Regions from separate parts of the Alteromonas naphthalenivorans genome, predicted to be linked through region 1. Evidence: predicted binding sites of a transcription regulator. Region 1 holds the regulator's gene; the other holds the start of a gene.
The links. The regulator FliA, encoded in region 1, starts transcription of late flagellar genes. The targets are predictions, from matches to a motif close to CTAAAGNTNNNNNNNNNNNNGCCGATA.

Region 1 (8,292 bases):
ATGTTTGCAACAGCTACCGCTTGAGGCATGCCATAAACAACACATGAATCCTGATCTTGCGCCCAAATAGTGGCACCGTTGTCTTTCATCAACCGGCAACCTTCTCGCCCATCTGCACCCATACCAGTTAATATAATACCCAATAAATCGCCACCATAAGCTTTGGCCAGCGAACCGAAGGTTAAATCAACACTCGGCTTATAGTTTATTTTATCAGACGGGTTAGCGTCGGTAATTACTACTTTCTTATGAGAGCCTGAACTCTCTATCAACATTTGTTTACCGCCGGGCGCTAAATAAGCGCAACCTGGTTTCAATATGTCACCATGTTCAGCTTCTTTAACCGCAATATCGCAATGTGAATTAAGTCGCTGTGCGAATGCGTTAGTAAAAGTGCCTGGCATATGTTGCACCAACACAATTGGATAAGGAAAGTCTGATGGCAGTGCTACCAGTATCTTCTGCAATGCCACTGGTCCACCCGTAGATGCTCCAATTGCTAAACACTTATACCTTTTACCAGAAGCCTTAATCGAGGAAACGGTGGGCTGCCTCGTGGCATCTTTCCTTCCGCTAAGTAGATTAGAACTCTTGAAAAACGCTGGTTTCGGCGCGTTATCAGGAAACTTCCTACTTTCAATACGCTTTAATACAGGGCGTTTTATACCGACACCACGCCGTGCAATCAATCTTACTTTTGTACACAGCAGTCGTGCTGCGTCTTTACGGTCTTGGGCGATATCTTCGAATTTCTTTGGTAGAAAATCTAATGCTCCGGCTTCTAACGCATCTAGGGTCGCTTGTGCACCATGGTGCGTAAGCGACGAAAACATCAAAATAGGCACGGGCCGTTTTTCCATAATGGCTTTTACCGCTGAAATGCCATCCATTATCGGCATTTCCACATCCATTGTGACTACATCAGGTAGCAGTGTATCTATTTTATCTAGTGCATCTTGCCCGTTACGAGCTTCACCAATAACTTCAAGCTCTCTGTCATCGTCGAGAATCTCGCGAACTCGACGACGATAAAAAGTAGAATCGTCCACGACCAGGACTTTAAAGACCATGGATGTTAATTTCCTATTTGTTACGCCGTTTTACTTTAAGGGCTTTTTAGCATAACGCTTCAGTAAGCTAGGAACATCTAAGATGAGTGCAATTCCACCGTCGGATGTGATAGTTGCTCCCGCCATACCTGGCGTTCCTTGTAATAAGGCATCTAATGGTTTTATCACCACTTCTTCTTGGCCTATTAGCGCATCAACAACAAATCCAACTTGCTGGGTGCCTATTTGAACCACGACGACGTGACCTTTTTCTTTGCTTATATTTTTAGGTCCGCGGATCAACCATTCTCCGAGGAAGAACAGTGGTATCGCTTTAGAACGAACTATCATGGTTAATTGGCCATCAACCGTATTGGTTTTCTTGATGTCCATATTGATAATTTCGTTGACCGCACCTAACGGTAACGCGAACGTTTGTTTCCCAACCACAATCATTAGGGTCGGTAATATTGCAAGCGTGAGTGGGACTTTAATATCGAGTCGAGTACCTTTCCCAAGCTGGGAATCAATATTAATAGTACCGTTAAGCTGGTTAATTTTTGTTTTAACCACATCCATGCCTACACCACGGCCCGAGATATCACTAATCTCAGTTTTCGTTGAGAAACCAGGTGCAAAAATAAGATTGAACGCTTCAACATCAGACATACGCGCAGCCGCATCGGCGTCTAAAACACCTCGGCTTATAGCAATCTCTTTCAGTTTTTCAGCATCCATCCCCTTACCATCATCTTCAATGGTAAGTAAGATATGGTCACCTTCCTGAGAAGCCGATAATCTCACGGTCCCCATTCGGGTTTTACCTGTAGCAGCACGGTCATCAGGCATTTCAATACCATGATCCACTGAGTTTCTTACTAAGTGAACTAAGGGATCAGCCAATGCTTCTACCAAGTTTTTATCTAAATCTGTCTCTTCACCTTCCAATTCCAAGGTAATTTCTTTTTTCAAACTACGTGCTAAGTCTCGAACAACGCGAGGGAAGCGGCCAAACACTTTCTTAATTGGCTGCATACGGGTTTTCATAACCGCACCCTGCAAATCACCCGTCACCACATCTAGGTTAGCAATTGCCTTCGACATACTTTCGTCGGCATTGGTTATTCCTAAACTCAGCAAACGATTTCGTACTAATACTAACTCGCCAACCATATTCATAATTTGGTCTAGGCGCTTGGTATCAACACGAACTGTAGTTTCTGCTTGAGGAGGTGCTGGGGTTGCTTTTTTGTCGTCTTTCTTAGCCGCTGGTTTAGCGGGCTCTGACGCTTTTTTAGCTGCTGGACTAGGCGCTGGCGCTTTTGCGGCAGGCGTTGATTTAGCCGGCGTACTAGCGGCAGATTGCTCTGCCTTGGCTTTCTGAATTGCTTCTGTCGCCTTTTTATCTACGGGCGGCGTATTTGCTGCTGGTTCAGCACCTTGCGCTGTAGGGCCTTGTCCTGAACCATGTAATTGGTCAAGCAATGCTTCAAATTCATCGTCGGTAATTTCTTCACCGCTAGGCGCTGCCGCTTTCGGCGCAGCTACAGGCGCTGGTTCTTCTTCTTTGAATTTACCTTTACCGTGCAATTCGTCTAGCAGTGCTTCAAATTCATCGTCGGTAATATCATCACCTGAACCACCAACCGCGGGGGCTGCCGCTTTTGGTTCTGCTTTCGCAGATTTACCTGGGGCATTTGAACCATGAAGTTCATCCAGCAAGGCTTCAAATTCATCTTCAGAAATCTCGTCGATGCCGCCATCGCTACTTGCGGCAGGCGCTTCAGGTACAGGCGCTTCTTCTAACGCGAATTCTTCTTCGGCAGCGGGGACTTCAGCCGCTTCACTACTGTCACCAAAGATGTTTTCGTCTGGGGTTTCTGGGGTGCTTAACTTATGCAGCAAATCAACTAACTTTGCGTCTGCAGGAATTAGTGGTTCTTGCGCTTTAACACGCTCAAACATATCGACTACTACATCGGTGGCCTGAAGAATGGTATCCATTAATTCAGGCGTAAGAGTACGTTGTCCGTTTCGCATTACATCGAAAACGTTTTCTGCACCATGGCAAATTTCAACTAATTCGGTAAGCGACAAAAAGCCGGCGCCACCTTTTACGGTATGGTAACCACGGAAGATAGCATTCAGTAAATCTGCATCTTCAGGATTATTTTCCAGATCAACGAGCTGTTCTTGTAATTGTTCAAGGATCTCCCCAGCTTCAACTAGAAAGTCCTGTAATATATCCTCGTCAACATCAAACGCCATGCGCCCGCTCCCCTAAAAACCTAAGCTAGACAAAAGATCATCTACGTCATCTTGGCCAGATACCACATCATCGCGTTGGTCTGCATCAATAATTGGACCTTCGGCTTCGACACTATCGATCTTGTTAACTTTTTCGACTTTCGCTTCCAATGGCTTGTCTTGCTCCGCCTGTTCGGGTTCACCGAACATCGTCAGCATATTAACTAAGCTATCTTCCACTTCTTTTACGAGTTCAATCACTCTGCGAATAACTTGACCGGTAAGATCTTGATAACCTTGTGCCATTAACACTTCGGTAAGCAATGATGTAAGCTTAGCTGATTGTTTCGATCCGTCTTCTAGCAATTCGTCTAAATCTGCACATAAAACTTTGAATTCGCCCAACTCAAGTTGACGATTCATCAGTTTCTTCCATTCCGGCATAATTTTTTCGATACGGGTAGAGAGCACTTCAGCAATTGGCATACTCTCTTCAACTGCGTCCATGGTGGTATTGGCAGCTTTTTCCGTTTCTTCGATAACGTACATCAGTCGCGTTTGCGCATCAGGAATGTCATCAACGGTTAAATTTTTAATACGTTCATCGATTTGGAAGTTATTCAACGAGTCATGAAGTTGACGCGTTAATTTACCCACTTCAGCAAAGAGCTCAATGGACTCTTTCATCGAAACAGCTTCTAAGACAGCGTTCGCTGATGCGTTATCGCCCTCTTCAAGATACGCTACCAATTTTTTGGCTTCTTCGAGCGTTATGGAGACACTTTCATTTGTCGACATCCAGTAAACCTCATTTCTCTGGTGAGCGTCTGGATCAACCTAAACGTTCGAAGATTTTATCTAATTTTTCTTTCAACGTAGCGGCAGTGAAAGGTTTAACAACATAACCATTCACACCAGCTTGCGCTGCGGCAACGATTTGTTCTTTCTTCGCTTCTGCTGTCACCATAAGAACCGGTAGGTGTTTCAACTTATCGTCGGCACGTATAGCGCGTAATAAGTCGATACCTTGCATACCTGGCATATTCCAATCTGTTACAACAAAGTCAAAATCACCTTGTTGTAGCATAGGCAGCGCGGTGTTACCGTCGTCCGCTTCCTGGATATTGGCAAAACCCAAATCTTTTAGCAGGTTCTTTATGATACGTCTCATGGTAGAAAAATCGTCAACCACGAGAATTTTCATACTTTTATCCAAAATAGCCTCCAATGAGGGGTTAATTGTTATTAATTTCTATTCTTCGTCAACTTGCCACGATTTCATTCGTGATTTGAGTTTTAACATGGCCTGACTATGAATTTGACTTACTCGCGATTCACTAACATCAAGAACTTCGCCTATTTCTCTAAGATTCAGTTCTTCATCATAGTATAAAGAAAGTACAATCGCTTCCCGTTCGGGTAATGTAGTAATAGCATGTGCTAGCGCTTTTTGGAAAGCCCCTTGCATCAAATCTTCTAACGGTGCGTCGCTGCCTCGGTTTTTTTCTGTAGAAATGACATCTTCAGAAACCCCAAGGTCTTCAATCCCCACCAATTTTCCGGCATTCACTTCGTTCAGCATTTGATGATAATCTTGCATGCTAACATTCATTTTAGCTGCAATATCTACATCTCGCGCGTCTCGGCCTGTTTCACCTTCAACTTGAGAGATGGCTTCTGTGATTGCCCTACCGTTTTTATGAACGGAACGAGGAGTCCAATCACCTTTTCTTATTTCATCAAGCATGGCGCCACGAATACGAATACCTGCAAAGGTTTCGAAACTTGCCCCTTTGGAACCGTCAAAGTTTCGTGCAGCTTCTAGCAGTCCAATCATACCTGACTGGATTAAATCATCGACAAGAACACTGGCTGGTAGTCTCGCCATTAAGTGGTGTGCTATCCGCTTCACTAGCGAAGCGTGACGCTCAACTAATTGTGACTTGTCTGTTTGCTGTTGATAAGCGGCTGCTTTGCTATTCAACGCTGACTTCCTACTGCTTTATCTGCTATTAGTTGCTCAATAAAAAATTCTAAATGGCCACCCGGTTGCGCAGGTATAGGCCATGATCCTGCTTTGGCTGCTAGCTGGCTAATCGCCACTGCTGCCGGAGAACTTGGATAAGCATCTACAATTGACGTTTGCTTACGTACTGCTCGGCGTATGTTCTCGTCAAAAGGAACTGTTGCTACCAATTCTAGCGCAACATCTAAGAATCGCCCTGTTACTTTAGATAATTTGCTGAAAAGTTCCTGACCTTCTCTAACATCGCGGACCATGTTAGCGACCACTTTAAAGCGAAAGACACCGTGTTCTCGGTTAAGAATTTTAATTAATGCATAGGCATCGGTAAGTGAAGTGGGCTCATCACACACTACCACCATAATATCTTGGGAGGCTTTGGAGAAGCTTAGCACCATATCGGAAATACCCGCTGCGGTATCCACAATAAGCACATCAATGGGCGTGCGCAACTCGCTGAATGCTCTTATGAGTCCTGCATGCTGCGTTGGTGATAGCTCTGCCATTGATTGAGAACCTGATGTGGCTGGTGCTATTTTTATACCGTGAGGACCCGTAACGAGAACATCGTCCAAGGTACACTCACCAGATAATACGTGGGAGAGGTTTTTCTCTACTCGCAATCCTAGCATTACATCCACATTGGCCAGACCTAAGTCTGCATCCAATACCATTACCCGCTTTCCCTGCTTTGCCATAGCAATAGCTGTGTTTAGCGTAATATTTGTTTTACCAACGCCACCTTTACCTCCGGTGACGGCGATAACTTTGATTAATCGTGATTGCTTCATTTTTCGTAAGCTACTCGCTTGATCATCAATCATACTGCTCGTGCTGTTTTAACCACATTGTTACTAGTAGTATGATTCAAACCGTACTTTTTATAAAGCTTTGCAGCAGCAGATACTAAAGATTTTGCTTCTGCAATCTTAATGTCTTCAGGAACTTTCTGTCCATCTGTTACATAACTGACAGGTAACTGGTACTCCACCGCTGCGCTAAGCACTTCGCCTAGAGAGTAGCACTCATCAAGCTTTGTAAAGATACAACCGCTAAGTTCCACCCCTTCGTACGCATCTATAATACGTTGTAATGCAGCATATTGGGTATTCGCTTGCGCTACTAGGTATTTTTTCACTGGCTGCATTTGACCGTTATCAAATTGATTTATCTGTTTAATTAATCGACTATCTCGTTGACTAAAGCCTGCCGTATCAATTAACACTAGTCTCTTATGGCGTAATTGAAACAATAAATCTGATAATTCTTCACTACTTTGTGCTTTACGCACTGTGCAGCCAATAATTTTTCCATATGTGGCTAATTGCTCAAACGCTGCAATACGATAGGTATCAATCGTAATCATGGCAACGGAGTCGGCGCCGTATTTCTGTGCGTAACGAGCAGCTAATTTAGCAACTGTAGTGGTTTTACCTGTTCCGGTAGGACCCACTAACGCTACTGCGCCCTTTTGCGTAAGTATATCGTTACCTGTCACATTAATGCGATTAGCCAATAGGTTTAAAAGATATACCCAAGCGTCACGCTCGTTGTAATGCGACGGCGTATAACTAATCAGTTGCTCTGCCAATGATTGGCTTAACCCCATGTCGGTTAAACGCTGAATTAAATAATGATGTACAGGCTGCTGACGACGACTTTTTGCTTCCATCAAATCAGCAACTTGGTATTGAAGCACATTTCGTAGTGACGCCAACTCTTCTTTAATTTGAGATAATTCGTCAGACTGAGGAGCACTGCTGTTATCAATGCTTTCATTAAGACTTGACGCTTGATGGCTTGGGAATTCTGAGGCGACTTGACTGGCTTCTACATCGTCGATAAAGGCTTCTGAAAAGTCTAAGTGTGATGCAATTTTATTGGCATGCTGAGCGTTAGCACTAGGTGCTGAAGCTGGGCTTTGAATACTGCCACCATGTTGTTTTTCCAACAGCGCTTTTAAGCTATCTGGGCCATCATCACCGATGATTTCGCTAAGACTTGGAACAGCCGCTTTCGCTCGCCCTGCTGCACTAGGCGCTGGCTTTTTAATCGACAGTTTGGCTTCCGGTTCTTTATCGTAAGCGGCGACCAATTCGATACCGTCAGCAAGCTTTCGGTTTGACATGATAACGGCATCGCTGCCCAATTCCGCTTTAACTTGGCTTAAAGCTTCTCGCATATCTTTGCCAAAGAAACGTCTGATTTTCATTGAAAACTCTCCAATCACCCAGTGTCAGATTATTGACCGACCGAACTGACTATTTTTATCTGCTTATCGTCGGGTACTTCCTGATAGGAAAGTACATGTAAACCCGCGACCGAATACTTTAAGAAGCGAGATAGTACGGGGCGCAACATACCGGAAGTGAGAAGTACTGCAGGCTCACCTTCTAATTCTTGTTGCTGACTAGCTTGCTGCAATGATTTTTGCAGCTTATCGGCCAGTCCTGGTTCTATACCAGCGCCATCTTCGCCACCTGCTTGTAATGACTGGTGCAACATCTGTTCCAACTCTGGCGCCAAGGTTATGACGGGTATCTCTTTCGCACCTTGGGTAATTTCTTGGGTGATTAGGCGTTTAAGCGCAATACGTACCGCAGACACTAGTACATCTGGGTCTTGGCTACGCGGGCCGTATTCGCTCAAGGTTTGTACAATGGTACGCATGTCACGAATAGGCACTCCTTCAAACAGCAAGGTTTGCAGCACTTTAACAATGGTGCTTAACGGCAGAATATCAGGCACTAACCCTTCAACTAGTTTAGGATGCTGCTTAGCTAGCATATCTAGAAGCTGCTGCGCTTCTTCATGTCCAAGTAGTTGGTAGGCGTTGTTTGTCAGCAATTGACTTAAATGAGTAGCAACCACAGTAGCAGCATCAACCACGGTATAACCCAGTGTTTGCGCATGCTCACGCTTATTCGGTTTTATCCATACCGCATCTAAGCCAAAGGCAGGGTCTTTGGTTGC
Region 2 (8,292 bases), 370 kb from region 1:
CCAGGTTCAGCCCTTAAAGGCGGCGAGCTCGGTTGGTCAGATCCAAACAACTACGTACCAGCTTTTAAAGACGCCCTTGCGCAATTATCAGCTGGTGAATACAGCGACCCAGTACGTTCAGTACACGGTTGGCACTTAATCCAATTAATCGATAGACGTGTAGACGACGCAACAGAGCGCCGCAAAGAAGACAAAGCGTATCAGCTTATTTTCAACAGAAAGTTCGCAGAAGAAACGGAAAACTGGTTACGTGAAATGCGCGACGCTGCCTACATTGAAGTTATCGAGTAATATATAGAGCATAAATGACACCGATAAAAATTGCAGTAACACCAGGTGAGCCTGCCGGTATTGGGCCAGACTTAATTATCAAGCTGGCTCAAGAATCATGGCAAGCTCAGTTAGTGGTATTCGCCGATGGCGAGATACTTGAAACCAGAGCGAAAGCACTTGGTTTACCGCTTACACTGCTTCCTTATGATGCATCAAACCCGCAGGTTCAGCCTGCGGGTTCGCTGTTTATTAAGCAAATTGATAAAGCGGCCGATGTGGTTGCAGGAACCTTAGATAGTGAGAACGGGTTATACGTAGTAGAAACCCTTCGACAAGCGTGCCAAGCAAACATGGAAGGCGACTTTCATGCGGTAGTCACCGGACCGGTGCACAAGGGCATTATCAATAAAGCTGGCGTATCTTTTAGTGGTCATACTGAATTTTTCGCGTATCAATCCAATACGATTGATGTTGTCATGTTGTTGGCAACAGAAGGCTTAAATGTCGCACTAGCTACTACCCATATTCCTTTAGAATATGTATCTCGCGCCATTACTAAAGAACGCCTTCACAAAGTGCTCCATATTATTAACACCGACTTTAAACTAAAATTTGGTGTTCGTAATCCGCATATTTACGTGTGTGGGCTTAATCCCCATGCAGGTGAAGATGGTCATATTGGTACAGAAGAAATTCAAACCATTATTCCGGCGCTAAACGAGTTACGTGAAGAAGGGCTAAATATTACCGGGCCACTTCCTGCCGATACGATATTTCAGCCTAAATATCTGGAAGATGCAGATGTTGTTCTTGCGATGTACCACGACCAAGGCCTTCCCGTGCTAAAATATAAAGGGTTTGGCGCTTCGGTTAACATTACCCTTGGCCTTCCATTTATAAGAACATCCGTCGATCACGGTACTGCACTAGATTTAGCAGGCCATGGTAATGCCGATCCTGGCAGTTTCAGAAAAGCATTGGAAAAAGCCATTGAGCTTGCACATCATCAACAATGAGTAAAACACATTTAGGCCACACGGCCAGAAAACGCTTCGGACAAAACTTCCTTCATGACGACTATGTGATTGGACAAATCGTGTCGGCCATTAATCCGCAACACGAGCAAAACTTGGTTGAAATCGGCCCTGGCTTAGGCGCGCTAACCGATCCTGTTTGCGATGAAGTTGAAGCACTTACCGTTATCGAGCTTGACCGAGATTTAGCTAAGCGTTTACGAGAACATCCGTTTAACGGCGATAAGCTAACTGTTATTGAACAAGACGCAATGACCATGGATTTCACTGAGCTGGCTAAAACTATGCCCGTGAAAGATAAAGGGTTACGCGTTTTTGGTAACTTACCGTATAACATTTCAACGCCGCTAATGTTTCACCTGTTTTCTCACGCAGCGTGCGTAGATGACATGCACTTCATGCTACAAAAAGAAGTGGTGAATCGTTTAGCCGCAGGGCATGGTTCTAAAAGCTATGGCCGATTATCGGTAATGGCCCAATACTATTGTAAGGTTATGCCGGTTCTCAATGTGCCACCAGGTGCCTTTAAGCCGCCCCCGAAGGTTGATTCTGCGGTAGTACGTCTTATTCCGCACAAAACACCGCCAGTAGATGTGGTTTCAGTAGCTACCCTTGAGCGAGTATGCGCGCAGGCGTTCAATCAACGTCGCAAGACAATACGAAACTCGTTAAAAGAAAGTCTTACTGAAACACAAATCAGCGAGCTGGGTATAAACCCAACCGTAAGGGCTGAAGTGCTATCCTTGCAGGATTTCGCCACCATAGCGAATGCAGTATCAGCGTTAGAAGAAGCACAAGAAAATTAAAGTTAGCTTATGAATGAGTCTGAAATTAAGGTGCGGGTGAAAACCCGTCACCTGCCCGAACATCTACCTTCTGATTCGCCACAATTTGCGTTCGCTTATCACGTGACCATTGTGAATGACAGCCAGGAAACGGTACAACTGATTAATCGTTACTGGCAAATTACCGATGCTAACGGTAAAACCTCAGAGGTGAGTGGCTCAGGTGTTGTGGGTAAACAGCCCATATTAAAACCGGGCGAAGATTTTGACTATACCAGTGGTGCAGTACTTGATACCCCGGTAGGAAATATGCAAGGCTATTACGAAATGGAGCGTGAAAATGGAGAACGTTTTCGTGTTCCTATTGAAGTATTCCGTTTAGCGGTTCCCAACATTCTTCACTGATTTTTGAGATTTATGACTTATCGCAACACCTTCGTCGTGGGTGATATTCAAGGTTGTTATAGCGGGCTACAGCAACTGCTAGAAAAAGCCAAATTCTCTGCGGATAAAGATAAACTCTTCGCCGTTGGCGACCTAGTTGCCAGAGGCGAAGACTCCCTAAGCACCTTACGGTTTTTAAAAAGCTTAGGTAGCAGTTTTGAAACAGTACTAGGAAACCATGATCTTCACTTGCTGGCGGTTGCGAACAAAATTCGTAAACCTAAGAAAGCTGACAACCTGCAGCCCTTGCTTGATGCTCCTGATTTAAAAACACTACTCGATTGGCTTCGCCAATTTCCTCTCGCTAAAAAAATCAATGACAATCACACCATCGTACATGCCGGTCTCTACCCTCACTGGAGTACAGACACGCTCGTCAGCTTAAGTGATGAAGTCAGTCAAAAATTACAATCGAAGCACTATGCTGACTTTTTAAAAAATATGTATGGCAACACACCGGCTAAATGGTCTGATAAACTTGAAGGTGAATTGCGAACCCGCTTTATTGTCAACGCGTGCACCAGAATGCGCTTTCTAAACGCAGATACTAGCTTAGAGTTTGAGACGAAAACCCATCCCGCTCAGGCTTCGAAATCTATCGTTCCTTGGTTCAAGGTAGACAACCCCCATCTAAAAGCACAAGAACAAGTACTCTTCGGTCATTGGGCTGCACTTAACAGCGAGACGCAAGATGATCGTTTTGTCGCGCTAGATACTGGGTATATTTGGGGTCAAGAAATGACCATGCTGGATGTCAATACAGGTAAACTCATCAGAGTAAATGCGTAAATGACTTAATTGCTAAAGCAAACTACTAAATCGCAATTTCTTATGCTTTACTTGTTAACTTAATGGCTTACCTGCCGATACTCTGGTTATATACGATAGTCTATAATCCCATTACCGTTCATGTTATACATTTTAATACCTTCCTCTAGGTCATTGAGGTGTATTTTGGACGTAGTGCGGGGTAGTATCGTCACGCAAAAGAATAAAAAATAGTCTAGGAGTTTCAATGAAGATTACAGTAGCCACTCGCGTAGTCGGCGGTTTTGTAGCAATTACTTGTCTACTGATTGTCATTAGCGTTGTTTCGTTGTTTAACCTCAATTCCATTGGTTCAGCAACCGAAGAGGTAAATGACGTTGCGCTTCCTACAGTAGCGGGTAGTAACGCCTTAAAAGCGAACTTCCTAAACATGGGTAGATTGACATTCGAAGCCTATATAGAAGAAGATTTGTCTGGCCTTCAGGAAAAGCGTACAGCGTTCAATCAAAGCCGAGACATGTTCGAAACTGAATATAAGAAGCTTGCGACTGCGGTAGCCGATGAACCTGAACTTCAGAGTAAGTTAAACAGCGTTCGAGCTTCCTTTGACAACTATATTAAGAATGTTGAAGCGGTTTATTTGAACCACCAAAAGTTCATGGATATCCGAAACACCATTGACGACCGTTTAGGTGATGCTGAAGATAACGCTGACGATGCGTCTACTTACCTACTAGACTTTTCTGACCTTGACGCAGTGCAAAGTGACCCAAATCTTAGACGCGCAGCAGATATTGGTAGCCAACTAGAAACCTCATTACTTTCTCTACTTACCGTTTCTTATGAATACGTAAAGACCGAAACTATCGTACGCTCTCAAACCCTGGGTAACGAAGTTGACTTAGTGGTAGATAAGGTTGCTACTTTACTCAGTGATATGAGCCAAGCCGCTGGACAGCGAGACCAGTCTGGTACGCTTAGCGATATTAATGAATTAGTAAACGATGCCCTTAATGCGATTACAGCCAGTGATGGCGTAATGGCGTTGCATGTAGAAAGACTAGAACGCAGAAACGACTCTGAAACCGCGCTGAATGCGTCAGATAAAAACATCGCGAACGGTATTGTTGAACTTGAACAATTACTAGCGCTTGCAGACGCCAAAGCAAAAGACGTCGAAGACCAGGTGAACGGTGCTATTACCACAGGTAACATTATTATCAGTGCAGTGGTTATCCTATCTATCGTGATAGCTATCATTATTGGTTACATAACAGTACGCGCCATTACTCGCCCGCTGTACCGCGTGAACGAGTTGCTTACCGTGGCCGCTTCTGGCGACTTAACTCACCGTTTAGACGACTCAGCAGAAGATGAATTTGGCCTATTAGCTAAAAACTGTAATAACTTGATTGGCAACCTCAAAGAGCTGATTTCAGGAATTAATACCCGTGCAGAGCAGCTTGCCGCGGCATCAGAACAAACCTCAGCCGTTACCGCGCAAACCACGCATTCGATTCAAGATCAAAAGTCGCAAATTGGTCAAGTGGCAACCGCCACTACAGAGATGCACTCTACCTCGCAATTAGTAGTGCAAAACGCTGAAGATACGCTGAGCCAAATTCGTCATGCTGATGCCGAAGCTGAAAATGTACGTCAAATCTCACTTGAGAATAAACGTATTATCGAAATTCTTGCCAAAGACGTACAAGATGCTGCAGATGTTATCAACAAACTTCATCAAGACAGCGCTAGCATCGGGGGTATTCTTGATGTTATCCGCGGCGTGGCCGACCAAACTAACCTACTTGCCTTGAATGCCGCCATTGAAGCTGCCCGTGCGGGTGAGCAAGGTAGAGGCTTTGCGGTAGTTGCCGATGAAGTACGTACGCTAGCGAGCCGAACGCAACAGTCTACGCAAGAAATTAACGCGATGATTGAGGTACTTCAAGCGGGTGCTGAGCGCGCGGTATCAGTAATGAATCAAGGTAAAGAACAAACCGTAGCCTGTGTTGAGCAAACGGAAAAAGCAACTCAAGCGCTTGATATCATCTCTGAAGCGGTACACAAAGCCCACGACGTAAGTTCTCAAATTGAACAATCGGCACGTGAACAAAATACGGTATCACAAGAAATTAGCGAGAAGCTTGAAACTATCGTTAATATTGCTGAAGAAACCACTTCAGGAGCTCAGCAAACTTCTGACTCTAGCCACGAAGTGGCAAGGCTTGCTGAAGAACTACAGCAATCTATCCGTCAGTTTAAGGTATAGAATCTCACTGCGTATTTGGTTTAATTGGATTGGATAGACTTAAATACTTAGCGTTAAATGACAAAGGGAAGGTTAACACCTTCCCTTTTTTGTCTGTGAAAAACACATTACACGCTATTCAAAAAGCGCTTTATGTAAGTCCTTCACTATTTTATCGCTGTCAGTTTCATTCACTAGGAATGACAGATTGTGCGGATTCGCACCGAAACAAATCATGCGCAAGTTAAAGTCAGACACCGCAGCAAAAATCTTGCTAGACACACCAATTGCCGTTTGCATGTGGTTACCGACCACAGTGACTAAGTCGTAACCGTTCTCTACTTTCACATCACAAATAGTTTCAAGCTCTGCAATGGTTTCTTTGTTTAAGCGCTGTGCCACTGAATTGGCAGGGTTGTCTAAGGTAAACGACACCGAAATTTCCGACGTAGTCACCAAATCCACACTTAGCTTGTGCTTAGCGATGATGGCAAAAACCTGCTGTAGGAAGCCCTGAGCATACATCATCTTGGGTGTTTTCACTGTTACCATAACTTGGTCTTTACGGCGAGTAATGGCACGATAAGGTGGTTCTTCAACACAATCGCGAACAATCCAAGTACCGCCTTTTTCTGGCTCTTTGCTTGAACCCACAAACACTTTAATATTTTTACGTAGGGCTGGCTCCATGGTGGCAGGATGCAGTACCTTAGCACCAAATGTCGCCATTTCAGCCGCTTCTTCAAAGCTAAGTTCTGGTAATGGGCGAGCAGCAGCAGTAATTCGTGGATCGGTAGTATAAACCCCAATCACGTCTGTCCATATTTCACAGGCGTCAGCGTCTAATGCTTCTGCTAGAAGCGCGGCAGTAAAATCAGAACCACCACGACCTAAGGTCGTAGTTCGCCCTTCATCATCGGCTCCCACAAACCCTTGTGTAACCACAATGGCATTTTCAATTTCAGGGGCCAGCAACTGCTTTGCCAAAGCTTCAATAGTGTCTATCTGTGGCACTGCTTCACCAAATTCACTGTCGGTGCGCAAGACTTTGCGTACATCGAAGTTCATGGTAGTCACATTTTGTTCAGCTACTTTTTGTTCGGCTAAGACTGCACTGAACATCAATGACGACATGCGCTCCCCCATAGAAAGCAACTGATCTTTCAAATCGTTTCTATGTAAAATCTCTTCGTGGAACGCTAGCGATTTCATTTCATCTAGCAAATCATTTAGCTTGCTTTCAACCGAGCTCTTATCTGCAAGCTTGTTGAGAATGGCAAGTTCAATATCAACAATAGATTGGCAAGTAGATTCTATTTGCTCTTGGGTAAGTGGGCTGTGCGCTAAATTCACCAGGTGGTTTGTCACCCCTGCTGATGCACTTACTACCACGATACGGGTCGCACTGTTTGAGGCAACAATTCGCGCACAGTTTTGCATCACTTCATAGTTCGCAACACTGGTTCCGCCGAACTTGGCGATGGTTAAAGCATTTGCCACGATTTTACTCCGAATTTCTTTTACCGAGCATACTGCTCGATACCGACCGGCGAATTAATTATTCGCACCGGTTTAACGATTAATTTCTATCTGGTCACCCACACGAATGTCATGTGAAGCGAACCACCCTTGGTTCATTTCTAGCGCGTAGAGTACCTCTTTAGTTGCCTGCACTGACGTTAGGTCGTGAGGCTCTAGAGGTTTTATATCTGTAATTACGCCATTTCTGTCGATATAGGCGACATCTAAAGCAACATTTGTATTCTTCATCCACATACTGGCGTATCGCGGCGATGCAAACTTAAAAAACATTCCACAGTCATCACACAGTGATTCTCTGAACATTAACCCTTGAGCACGTTGTTCAAAAGAATGCGCGTATTCCATTTGGTAAAGTTTTCCATCAATCGTTAAAGTAACTTGATCAAACTTTACGCTAGGTTCCATTTGCGCGCTGGCATTTAAAGCGCCATACCCTAGAAGCACAAAAAGCGCGATTGCGATGACAGTAGTTTTAGCCATTAGACATTCCTTTTACCCATAAAAAAAGCCGGACACTTACGGCGCCCGGCTTTGTAGTTTATACACTAAATCAGGCAACATTCAACGTTGGAATGATATTGGCCTTTGCCTCTTCCTCTGCCTTCTTGAAACTTGGCATTTTATCGAAGTTTAAGTAACGGAATACTTCAGACGACATGGAGTTAATTTTGCTCGCATATTCCATGTATTCTTCTGCCGTGGGAATACGGCCAACGATAGCACCTACCGCCGCTAATTCAGCCGACGTAAGGTACACATTCGCCCCGTCACCTAAACGGTTAGGGAAGTTTCTGGTAGAGGTAGACAGCACCGTAGCACCTGCATTTACACGTGCTTGGTTACCCATACACAATGAACACCCGGGCATTTCTGTACGCACGCCCACTCGCCCATAAATGTTGTAGTAGCCTTCTTCCATCAACTGAGCCTTATCCATTTTCGTGGGTGGCGACATCCACAAACGGGTAGGTAGGGTTTTATTGAACTGCTCAAGTAACTTACCGGCCGCTCTAAAGTGACCAATGTTTGTCATACATGAACCAATAAAGACCTCATCTACGTTCTCACCAGCTACTTCTGATAAGGTTTTCGCATCATCAGGATCGTTAGGGCAACAAACGATAGGCTCCTTAATATCGCTAAGGTCTATCTCGATAATTTCTTTGTACTCAGCATCTGCATCGGCGCGCATAAG

Region 2: AMBT_RS14590 (HAMP domain-containing methyl-accepting chemotaxis protein) is a predicted target of FliA. The motif match lies at 3,379-3,405, and genes of this name have one in related genera.

What each region holds. Positions count from the first base shown of each region.
Region 1 is NC_015554.1:2,965,872-2,974,163, forward strand. Features, by position in the region: gene AMBT_RS12980 (protein-glutamate methylesterase/protein-glutamine glutaminase) at 1-1,070, opposite strand, end outside; gene AMBT_RS12985 (chemotaxis protein CheA) at 1,101-3,317, opposite strand; gene AMBT_RS12990 (protein phosphatase CheZ) at 3,330-4,094, opposite strand; gene cheY (chemotaxis response regulator CheY) at 4,129-4,512, opposite strand; gene AMBT_RS13000 (RNA polymerase sigma factor FliA) at 4,549-5,280, opposite strand; gene AMBT_RS13005 (MinD/ParA family protein) at 5,277-6,143, opposite strand; gene flhF (flagellar biosynthesis GTPase FlhF) at 6,140-7,531, opposite strand; gene flhA (flagellar biosynthesis protein FlhA) at 7,561-8,292, opposite strand, start outside.
Region 2 is NC_015554.1:3,335,800-3,344,091, forward strand. Features, by position in the region: gene surA (peptidylprolyl isomerase SurA) at 1-291, shown strand, start outside; gene pdxA (4-hydroxythreonine-4-phosphate dehydrogenase PdxA) at 306-1,289, shown strand; gene rsmA (16S rRNA (adenine(1518)-N(6)/adenine(1519)-N(6))-dimethyltransferase RsmA) at 1,286-2,113, shown strand; gene apaG (Co2+/Mg2+ efflux facilitator ApaG/CorD) at 2,123-2,497, shown strand; gene AMBT_RS14585 (symmetrical bis(5'-nucleosyl)-tetraphosphatase) at 2,510-3,325, shown strand; gene AMBT_RS14590 (HAMP domain-containing methyl-accepting chemotaxis protein) at 3,552-5,576, shown strand; gene lysC (lysine-sensitive aspartokinase 3) at 5,691-7,055, opposite strand; gene AMBT_RS14600 (DUF192 domain-containing protein) at 7,128-7,577, opposite strand; gene acnB (bifunctional aconitate hydratase 2/2-methylisocitrate dehydratase) at 7,648-8,292, opposite strand, start outside.